3 regions of the Anabaena sp. PCC 7108 genome follow, and region 3 is predicted to be linked to each of the others. Evidence: predicted binding sites of a transcription regulator. Region 3 holds the regulator's gene; each other region holds the start of a gene.
What was found. The regulator HrcA, encoded in region 3, represses chaperone genes, less so after heat shock. The targets are predictions, from matches to a motif close to TTAGCACTCNNGANTCNNGAGTGCTAA.

Region 1 (3,213 bases), 630 kb from region 3:
CAAGCCGCTTTTGTCACTGAATCGTCAGAAATTTGGGTATTACAGCCGATATAATAACATTTATAAGTTTCTCCAACATTCCTGAATGGTATAAAAAACAGTTTGTCTTTTTGTTAAGACAAACTGTAGAAAAAAATTAAAAATTAATTATTTGGGGAAGGGGTGATTAGAACATACCCATGCCGCCCATGCCGCCCATACCGCCCATACCGCCCATGCCACCCATACCAGCATCAGGGGCAGCGGCAGCTTGCTTCTCAGGCTTCTCAACGATGATTGCTTCGGTAGTTAAAACCATCCCAGCAATAGAAGCGGCGTTTTGTAAAGCTGAACGGACAACTTTAGCAGGATCGATAATACCTGCGACAATTAAATCTTCAAATTCGTCTGTAGCAGCGTTATAGCCGATGTTAATATCAGTTTCTCGCACTTTGGCAACAATCACGGAACCTTCAACACCAGCATTGTCTGCAATTTGACGTAAGGGAGCTTCTAGCGCTCTTTCGACAATCTCAGCGCCAATCCTTTCTTCGGGGTCGAGGCTGTTTTTAATTGCTTCTATTTTGGAAGCCAGATAAATCAGAGTAGTGCCACCACCAGGGACAATACCCTCTTCGACTGCGGCTTTAGTAGCGTTGAGTGCATCTTCAATCCGCAGTTTACGGTCTTTGAGTTCGGTTTCTGTAGCTGCACCCACCTTGATAACTGCCACACCACCAGCTAGTTTAGCGATGCGTTCTTGCAATTTTTCTGTGTCGTAGTCAGAATCAGTTTCTTCTAACTGCTTGCGAATTTGAGCAATTCGCTGTTGGATTTCTGGCTTAGTGGTGCTACCAGCGACAATAGTAGTGTTTTCTTTGTCAATGATGATTTGGCGGGCAGTACCCAACATTTCTAAAGTAGCGGTGTCCAGACTTAAACCGATTTCTTCAGAAATCATCTGTCCATCTGTGAGAATGGCGATATCCTGTAATAAAGCTTTGCGGCGTTCACCAAATCCAGGGGCTTTAATTGCTGCAACCGTCAGCACACCCCGTGCTTTGTTGACAACTAAAGTGGCCAAAGCGTCTCCATCCACATCTTCGGCAATGATCAGCAAAGCTTGACCTGCACGGGCAACTTTTTCTAATACAGGTACTAAATCCTGAATGCTGCTGATTTTTTTGTCGGTAATCAAAATGCGGGCGTTTTCAAATTCCACCGTCATCCGTTCGTTGTTGGTGATGAAGTAGGGGGAAATGTAACCCCGGTCAACTTGCATCCCTTCGACTACTTCTAGTTCAGTTGTGAGGGATTTGGATTCTTCAACGGTGATGACACCATCTTTGGTGACTTTTTCCATTGCTAGAGCCAGCATATTGCCAACTTCTTCGTCATTACCAGCAGAAACAGTAGCAACTTGAGCGATCGCACTACCTTCTACTGGCTTGGCTATTTTGGCAATTTCTGCCACTAGCAATTCAACGGTTTTATCAATTCCTCGTTTTAAGCTAATGGGGTTTGTGCCGGCGGCAACGTTCTTTAACCCTTCCTTAATGATAGCCTGTGCTAAAACCGTGGCAGTAGTAGTGCCATCTCCAGCAATATCTTTGGTTTTGGAGGCTACTTCTTGAATTAGTCTAGCTCCGGTATTTTCCAGAGGATCTTCTAGTTCAATTTCTTTGGCAACAGTGATACCATCGTTGACAATTTGAGGTATACCAAATTTTTTTTCTAAAAGGACATTACGACCTTTTGGCCCCAAGGTGATTTTCACCGCGTCAGCCAAGGCGTTAATACCCTTTTCTAAAGACCGTCGTGATTCTTCATTAAATGCAATAATCTTGGCCATGTTTTATTTCTCTAGCGCTTCCATTAGACAATTTAGCACTCACAGGCAAAGAGTGCTAAGTGCCTCAGCTACTGAATTTAACAGATACAAATAAAAAATTGATTAATATTAGGGTTAATGCTCATTTTAGATACTGGCAGTAATGGTGGAATTGGGAGATGAACCTAGATAACTCCCTGAAGTCCCTTGGTATTGCTGACCCTAGCGGCACCGGCTGGTTGGCGGTAGTTTTTACTTTTATCTTGGCTTGGCTGGTAACGTGGCGTTTAATGCCAATTATACGCAAATTTGCTTTGCGGGTGGGTTGGGCAGACCAACCTAACGCCCGGCGACTCAATCGAGAACCTTTACCTAATGCAGGAGGTTTGGCTATCTATGCTGGTGTAATTGCCGCTTTGGTACTAGCCAGCCTTTTACGTCCTATTGAACTCCAAGGCGTATTAGCTCAAGTTTTAACGATTCTGTTAGGAGGTTCGATATTAGTCCTTGTGGGCTTTATTGATGACCAATTTGGCTTACCCCCTTCTGTCCGTTTGTGGGCGCAAATTACAACAGCACTGTTGCTGGTTGCCAATGGTATCAGCATCAAAGTGATGTTTGGTACTCCTATTGATTCGCTACTGTCGATGGCGTTGACTATTTTGTGGGTTGTAGGTATTACCAATGCTATTAACTTGATGGATGGCATGGATGGTTTGGCAGGAGGAATTAGCTTTATTACTGCTATGAGTTTGTTAGCTGTTTCTGCCCAATTTAATAATCGGGCGGCGGCTACCTTAGTTTTGGCTGCTTTGGCAGGAGCAGCATTGGGCTTTTTGCGCCATAATTTCCATCCGTCACGTATTATCATGGGTGATGCTGGAGCCTATTTTTTTGGTTATGTACTAGCAGCAACTAGTATTTTAGGCAAACTTCAACAAAATACCGTTTATGCTCTGATCCCCACGGTTTTATTTCTACTGTTGCCAGTTTTAGACACTACTCAGGTGTTTATCCGGCGACTCTTGGCAGGAAAAAACCCTCTGAGTACTCCTGGTAAAGACCATTTGCATCACCGCTTACTGGCTTGGGGATTATCTCAACGCCATGCTGCTTTTACATTGTGGTCAATTACGTTGTGTTTTAACTTGTTGGCAATGAGAGCGCAGGGGATGAGTTTGATGGTGATGATAGCCTGTGCCAGTAGTATTATTTTGCTTTTAGCTTTTACTGTCTTGCAAAGAATTTACAGCAGGGAACAGAGAACAGGGAACTCTGAACATGGTTAAAACTCTCTTTTTCTGTGGCTTTGTTCTGAAATTTGCTGTGGATCAACACCCGATCAACCAAACATGAAATCACCCAAGTTGTTAATACTAATCGGTTAAATCTCAAAAAATAGT
Region 2 (3,213 bases), 2.8 Mb from region 3:
AGTTTTGAGTTTTGAGTTAGGACACTGTAACTCAAAACTCAGAACTTTAGAATTTCACCAAATCAGCAGTGGGTTTAAGCCATTTGATTTTCAATCGCCCAACGCGCTAGTTCGGTGCGGTTGTGGAGATTAGTTTTACCCAACATATTGGATACATGGCTTTCAACGGTACGCTGACTGACATTTAATTCTTCAGCAATTTCCCGGTTAGCTAAACCTCTGGCTACAAACTGGACTACTTTCAGTTCGGTTGGGGTTAACTGCACATCAAAGGGAACTTGGATACGGGAACCATTTTCCCCTCCCTTTGTCTGGTGTTCTTTCCAACGGATAGTTTGCTTCAGTGAGGATTCTACTTGTGCTACGAGTTCTTCTGGTTCAAAAGGTTTGACCATGTATACATCAGCACCTTTGTTCAGACCTTTAACTCGGTCTGCACTTTGTCCTTTAGCAGAGAGGAAAAGAACAGGTATCCAACTAGTACGTTCGCTTTGCCGGACTTGTTCAACGAAAGTATATCCGTCCATTTCCGGCATCATCACATCACAGATAATCATGTCTGGAACTTCATGTTCTAAAATATCCAGAGCTTCTCGTCCATTTTCGGCTGTGATGACTTCGTATCCCCGGAATTCCAAGTAATCCTTCACCAGCAAGATGAGGTTAGGGTCATCGTCAATCAATAGAAGTCGTTTGTGATCTTTCATGCTGGGCTCTTTCATAGCAGTGGCACTTGTCGCGCTTCGATCCATCAAGGTCTTGAATAGTTATCCTTTATGGTGGATTATTGAGATGCTGTTTTTTTTCCCACTTAACCTGCCCTTGCTGCCTCGAAGTTTAAAAAGTGACGGTCACTTTTAAGAAACTGATGGTTCAATGGCAAAATTCCAGTAAGCATACGGAGAGCAACGGTATTTATAATGCGCTATTATATATCGCTTTGAAAGGAGGGGGCTAAAAAAGATTGATAAAATCAAAATCCTTTTGGTTGACATCTTCAGTACCGACTGAAGATGATCCTAGCTCAAAACTAACCCGCACTTTCATTCGCTTACTGCTGCCCTAGTATCTCCTTTGGATGTTAAGCCTCTATATTTAGAGGTTTACGAGAAACGGGATAAGTTTCTGGCAAAGGATGGGTCAAAAATGCATATCCTTCAACCACCACCATTATGCCGATTAAGTGTTCTTGGATGATCCGCTCAATGACTTCCGGTTTCGTTTGGCTATACCAGACCCCATCTGGGTAAACTACCATTATCTGCCTAGAACAACAAACACGCAAGCAGTTGGCTTTAGTTCTGAAGATGCAAATGGGATGACGACGAAAGCAGTTGGTTGAGATGTAGCTCCTTGAGTGGTGGTTTCAAGCATTCTCCGAATACCAGACTAGCTTGTTTTGACCAGGAGTGAGCAACCTCTGCTCAGGGAAAAAAGCAACCTTGTCGGTGAATATTTGCCAGTTCTAGATTGTCCCAACAATGATTTGAGCTTTGAAGTTCCACGGCTTTAGTAGTTTTGAGGATTGGACGACAATGTTACTCATTGAGCGGCTCCCTGATTACAGTTCTATAACAATTTGCCAGCTTTGCAAATAAAGTTGTCCATATAAAAATATTCATTACCTACGCAACAAAACCTGACAACTATATTAATTAAGTATAAATACTTAAGTACAGCCGCGATTTCATAGTTCGGGAACCCGTACACCTGGAATTATTGCCATTAGATGCTGCACTTCGGTAAATTAGCACTCAGGAGTCGAGAGTGCTAATAAGGCAAGAAAAATTTTTATGGCAGCTGTATCTCTAAGCGTTTCTACAGTTCAACCTTTGGGCGATCGCGTTTTCGTGAAAGTGACCGCCGCTGAAGAAAAGACCGCAGGTGGTCTGTATTTGCCAGACACCGCTAAGGAAAAGCCCCAGGTAGGGGAAGTAGTAGCCCTTGGTCCTGGCAAGCGTAATGACGACGGCAACCGTCAGGAAATGGAAATTAAAATCGGCGATAAGGTGCTTTACTCCAAGTATGCAGGCACTGACATCAAGCTCGGCACTGAAGAATATGTACTGCTTTCTGAGAAGGATATTCTAGCAGTCGTGATCTAAAAAGGTGATGAGGGGTATGAGGTATTGGAGACTGGGAAAGAGTTTTCCCCTATGAACAATTACCAATTACCAATCACCACATTCAAGACAAATTTTAAGTTATTACCTTTACCTGGATTTAGACTTATATGGCAAAGCGCATTATTTACAACGAAAACGCCCGTCGCGCTCTAGAACGCGGTATTGATATCTTAGCTGAGGCTGTTGCTGTAACCCTTGGTCCTAAAGGTCGCAACGTAGTTCTAGAGAAGAAATTTGGCGCACCACAAATCGTTAATGATGGTGTCACCATCGCTAAAGAAATTGAATTAGAAGACCACATCGAAAACACAGGTGTAGCTCTAATTCGTCAAGCTGCTTCTAAAACTAATGACGCTGCGGGTGATGGTACAACCACAGCTACCGTTTTGGCTCACGCTATTGTTAAAGAAGGCTTGCGGAACGTTGCAGCTGGTGCTAATGCAATTTTATTGAAGCGCGGTATTGATAAAGCATCCGCGTTTTTAGTGGAAAAAATTGCTGAACACGCTCGTCCTGTAGAAGATTCTAAAGCGATCGCCCAAGTTGCGGCAATTTCTGCTGGTAACGACGAAGAAGTCGGCAGCATGATTGCTCAAGCTATGGATAAGGTTGGTAAGGAAGGCGTAATTTCCCTAGAAGAAGGGAAGTCTATGACCACCGAATTGGAAATCACCGAAGGGATGCGCTTTGACAAAGGCTATATCTCTCCTTACTTCGCTACTGATGCAGAGCGGATGGAAACAGTCTTCGATGAGCCTTACATCTTGTTAACCGACAAGAAGATTGCTTTAGTCCAAGACTTAGTACCTGTACTTGAGCAAGTAGCTCGTTCTGGTCGTCCTTTGGTAATTATCGCCGAAGATATCGAAAAAGAAGCTTTAGCAACTTTGGTAGTTAACCGTTTGCGCGGTGTACTCAACGTTGCAGCTGTTAAGGCTCCTGGTTTTGGCGATCGCCGTAAGGCTATGCTAGAAGATATTGCCGTCTTGACTGGTGGTCTACTCATCACCGAAGATGCTGGTTTGAAGCTGGATACCACCAAGCTAGATAGCCTGGGTAAAGCTCGCCGCATCACCATCACCAAAGA
Region 3 (3,213 bases):
TCATTTCCCAGCCAAGGTTTAATATCTTCTTGATAATCTATGCTAGTTTTAGCCAATAGATTAGCTTTAATCTGGGAAATTTCTCCTTTTTGCTCCAATCCTGGTAAACCTTCGGGATTTACCAGTAATGACACCATCACAGGTGACAGCTTTGATATGAATACAGCCGCACCAGGTTGAGAGCGAGAAATCACTAGGCCAACCGGACTTTTGGCAAAAAACCAGTAAAAACCAGCAATACTAAACAGTAGCAGGGCGATCGCACCAGCTACTAGGAACCTAAAAAATGAGCTTTGACTGTTCACATTAGACCTAGTAAATGCTCCGTTTTCGATTTTAGGATAGAAGCGCAACTTCTAAGCATTAGAAAACAGGATTTTTCTCATTTTTTCTGTCAACATAAATAATATGAGCATTATTTAGAGTAATTGCATGACAGGTCAATCTTTTATCCAAATTAGCGTAGAGGAACTAGCACAACGTCTAGCTGCTGGTGATTCGGGACTACAGTTGATGGATGTACGAGAACCCCAAGAAGTGGCAATAGCCAGCATTGAGGGCTTTGTTAACCTTCCCCTCAGCGAATTTGCTCAATGGAACGAAGAGGTTTCTACTCGCTTTGACTCGGAAGCTGAAACCCTTGTACTCTGTCATCATGGTGTTCGTTCTGCCCAGATGTGCCAATGGTTAGTGGCGCAAGGATTCACAAATGTTAAAAATATTGGTGGTGGTATTGCTGCCTACTCTATACTAGTAGATCCTTCAGTTCCACAGTATTAGGGATTATATTTGTGAAAAATACGTAGATTGAGCAATGCTTAAACTACTGAAAATTTTTCACAAATGATTGAGGATTCCTTTGGAGTTGGTAAGATAAAGGAGACAAAAGCTAAATCACATATTTGTAACTTAAAATACTGCTTTTGTTAATCTACTGTGAGAGTATACGGTAAAGGATGAGATAATCTTCTCAAGATAGACACTGTAGCAATCAGCAGACTGTCTTGGTAAATACGCTTAAGTAGCGTTTTGCTGGAAATTTTTATTACATAAATATATAATCTGCTATCTTAAACAAATTCATACTGAATATTTTTTAGTGGTAAAAGCCACAACTTTTTTTCAAACTTTGTTTAAAATTTGCCTTCAGTAAAATATCTCCTATGCAAGTCCAACTAACCAATCGACAACAGCATATACTTTGGGCAATTGTACGCCACTATATTGCTACCGCAGAACCTGTTGGTTCCAAGGCTCTAATTGAGGAGTTTGACCTGGGTGTTAGCTCCGCTACAATTCGCAATGTGATGGGAGTTTTAGAAAAATCTGGATTACTTTACCAACCTCACACTTCTGCTGGCAGAATACCTTCTGATTCTGGTTATCGCATTTATGTTGACCAACTGATTACACCTTCTTTGCAAGATGCTACAGGTAGTTGGCTTCTCCGTGCGCGTAGTATTTCCCAAGACAGGGGTACGGAAGCTGTCAATAAAGAGGTAGAAGCTGCATTACAACAACTTCGGCCTGGTGAAGATTGGGGTTTGGAAGCCCTACTGCACGGAGCTGCCCAAATTTTGGCAACTTTGAGTGGCTGTATTACCTTAATTACTATGCCGCAAACCAGTACAGCACAGTTACGACATTTGCAATTAGTGCAAATTGAATCAAGTAAGATTATGCTGATTGTGGTGACTGATGGTTATGAGACACATTCTAAGGTGATGGATTTATTTACAGCGTCATCAGAAACTAAACCAGATCCAGAGGTAATTGATCATGAGTTGCAGATTGTATCTAATTTTTTGAATAGCCATTTAAGAGGCCGCAGTCTGTTGGAATTAGCTCATCTGGACTGGAGTGAATTGGATCAAGAATTTCAACGCTATGGCGAATTCTTGAAAAATTCATTGTTAGAATTAACTCGTCACACTTTTGCACCAGCTACTACACAAATTATGGTGCGGGGTGTAGGAGAAGTTTTGCGTCAACCAGAGTTTTCCCAAGTACATCAAGTACAAACAATTATCCATCTGCTGGAAGAAGAACAAGAACAACTATGGCGGTTAATTTGTGAGGAGCCAGAAACAGAGGATGCAGGTAAGTCAAGGGTGACAGTTCGGATTGGTGCAGAAAATCCATTAGAACCAATTCGCACTTGTACTTTGATTTCTTCTCCCTATCGTCGGGGTTCTGTACCAGTGGGAAGTGTGGGAGTTTTGGGTCCAACAAGGTTAGACTATGAAAGTGCGATCGCTGTTGTAGCCGCAGCCGCAGATTACCTCTCAGAAGCTTTCAGTTAAACTACTTAAATCATGTTCAGAAAAATTGCTTTTGCTTTATTATGGCTAGGATTTATTTCCTACGCCTTTTTATTTGCTCCTCCTGACAATTTCCCAGCAAGTTTAGAGTTAATTAAAAATATTTCTACTGGTGAATGGCAAGGCATTAACCCTTTAGTTATCGCCTTATTTAATATCATGGGTGTATGGCCTTTCATCTACAGCGCCGTTTTATTTATTGATGGTACAGGGCAAAAAATCCCCGCTTGGCCATTTGCTACTGCTTCTTTTGCAGTTGGGGCTTTTGCTATTTTACCATACTTGGTTTTTAGAGCATCAAATCAAGAGTTTGTAGGTAAAAAAAGTCTAATTATCAAACTTTTAGATTCACGGATAAATGGGATTTTATTAACTTTAGGTGCAGGGCTTTTATTTGCCTATGCTTTACAAGGAGACTGGGGGAACTTTGTACAGCAATGGCAAACAAGCCGTTTTATTCATGTCATGAGTTTAGATTTTTGTATGTTGAGTCTATTATTTCCCACTTTACTAGGAGATGATATGACAAGACGTGGTTGGCAGCACAAGCAATTATTTTGGTTATTTGCTGCAATTCCCTTATTTGGGGCTTTAATATATTTGTGTGTGCGTCCATCTTTACCTGAAAATTTACCCACAAACTAAAGCTATTTCTGGCACGCTTGTTGGTTGTAAATGCACTGTATATAGTTACGAACAGGGCGGTTAGGACAACAACTGATATCATGTCCAGTTGAATACTTATCTTTTATACTGACGCTCAAGTTGTAGGGTGCGTCAGACTGCATAAATCCTGCAAATAAACAGATTGTTGATATCTGACGCACCTTACCAATGTGCCAGTTGCGTCAGACTGTATAAATCCTGCAAATAAACAGATTGTTGATATCTG

Region 1: groL (chaperonin GroEL) is a predicted target of HrcA. The motif match lies at 1,864-1,890, and genes of this name have one in related genera.
Region 2: groES (co-chaperone GroES) is a predicted target of HrcA. The motif match lies at 1,748-1,774, and genes of this name have one in related genera.

The regions. Positions count from the first base shown of each region.
Region 1 is NZ_KB235896.1:775,582-778,794, reverse strand. It holds gene groL (chaperonin GroEL) at 167-1,831, opposite strand; gene ANA7108_RS0104260 (MraY family glycosyltransferase) at 1,990-3,099, shown strand.
Region 2 is NZ_KB235896.1:2,970,553-2,973,765, forward strand. It holds gene ANA7108_RS0114020 (response regulator transcription factor) at 75-752, opposite strand; gene ANA7108_RS30695 (hypothetical protein) at 1,082-1,258, opposite strand; gene groES (co-chaperone GroES) at 1,794-2,105, shown strand; gene groL (chaperonin GroEL) at 2,234-3,213, shown strand, end outside.
Region 3 is NZ_KB235896.1:148,868-152,080, reverse strand. It holds gene ANA7108_RS0101435 (DUF3352 domain-containing protein) at 1-305, opposite strand, end outside; gene ANA7108_RS0101430 (rhodanese-like domain-containing protein) at 433-780, shown strand; gene hrcA (heat-inducible transcriptional repressor HrcA) at 1,164-2,303, shown strand; gene ANA7108_RS0101420 (hypothetical protein) at 2,316-2,966, shown strand.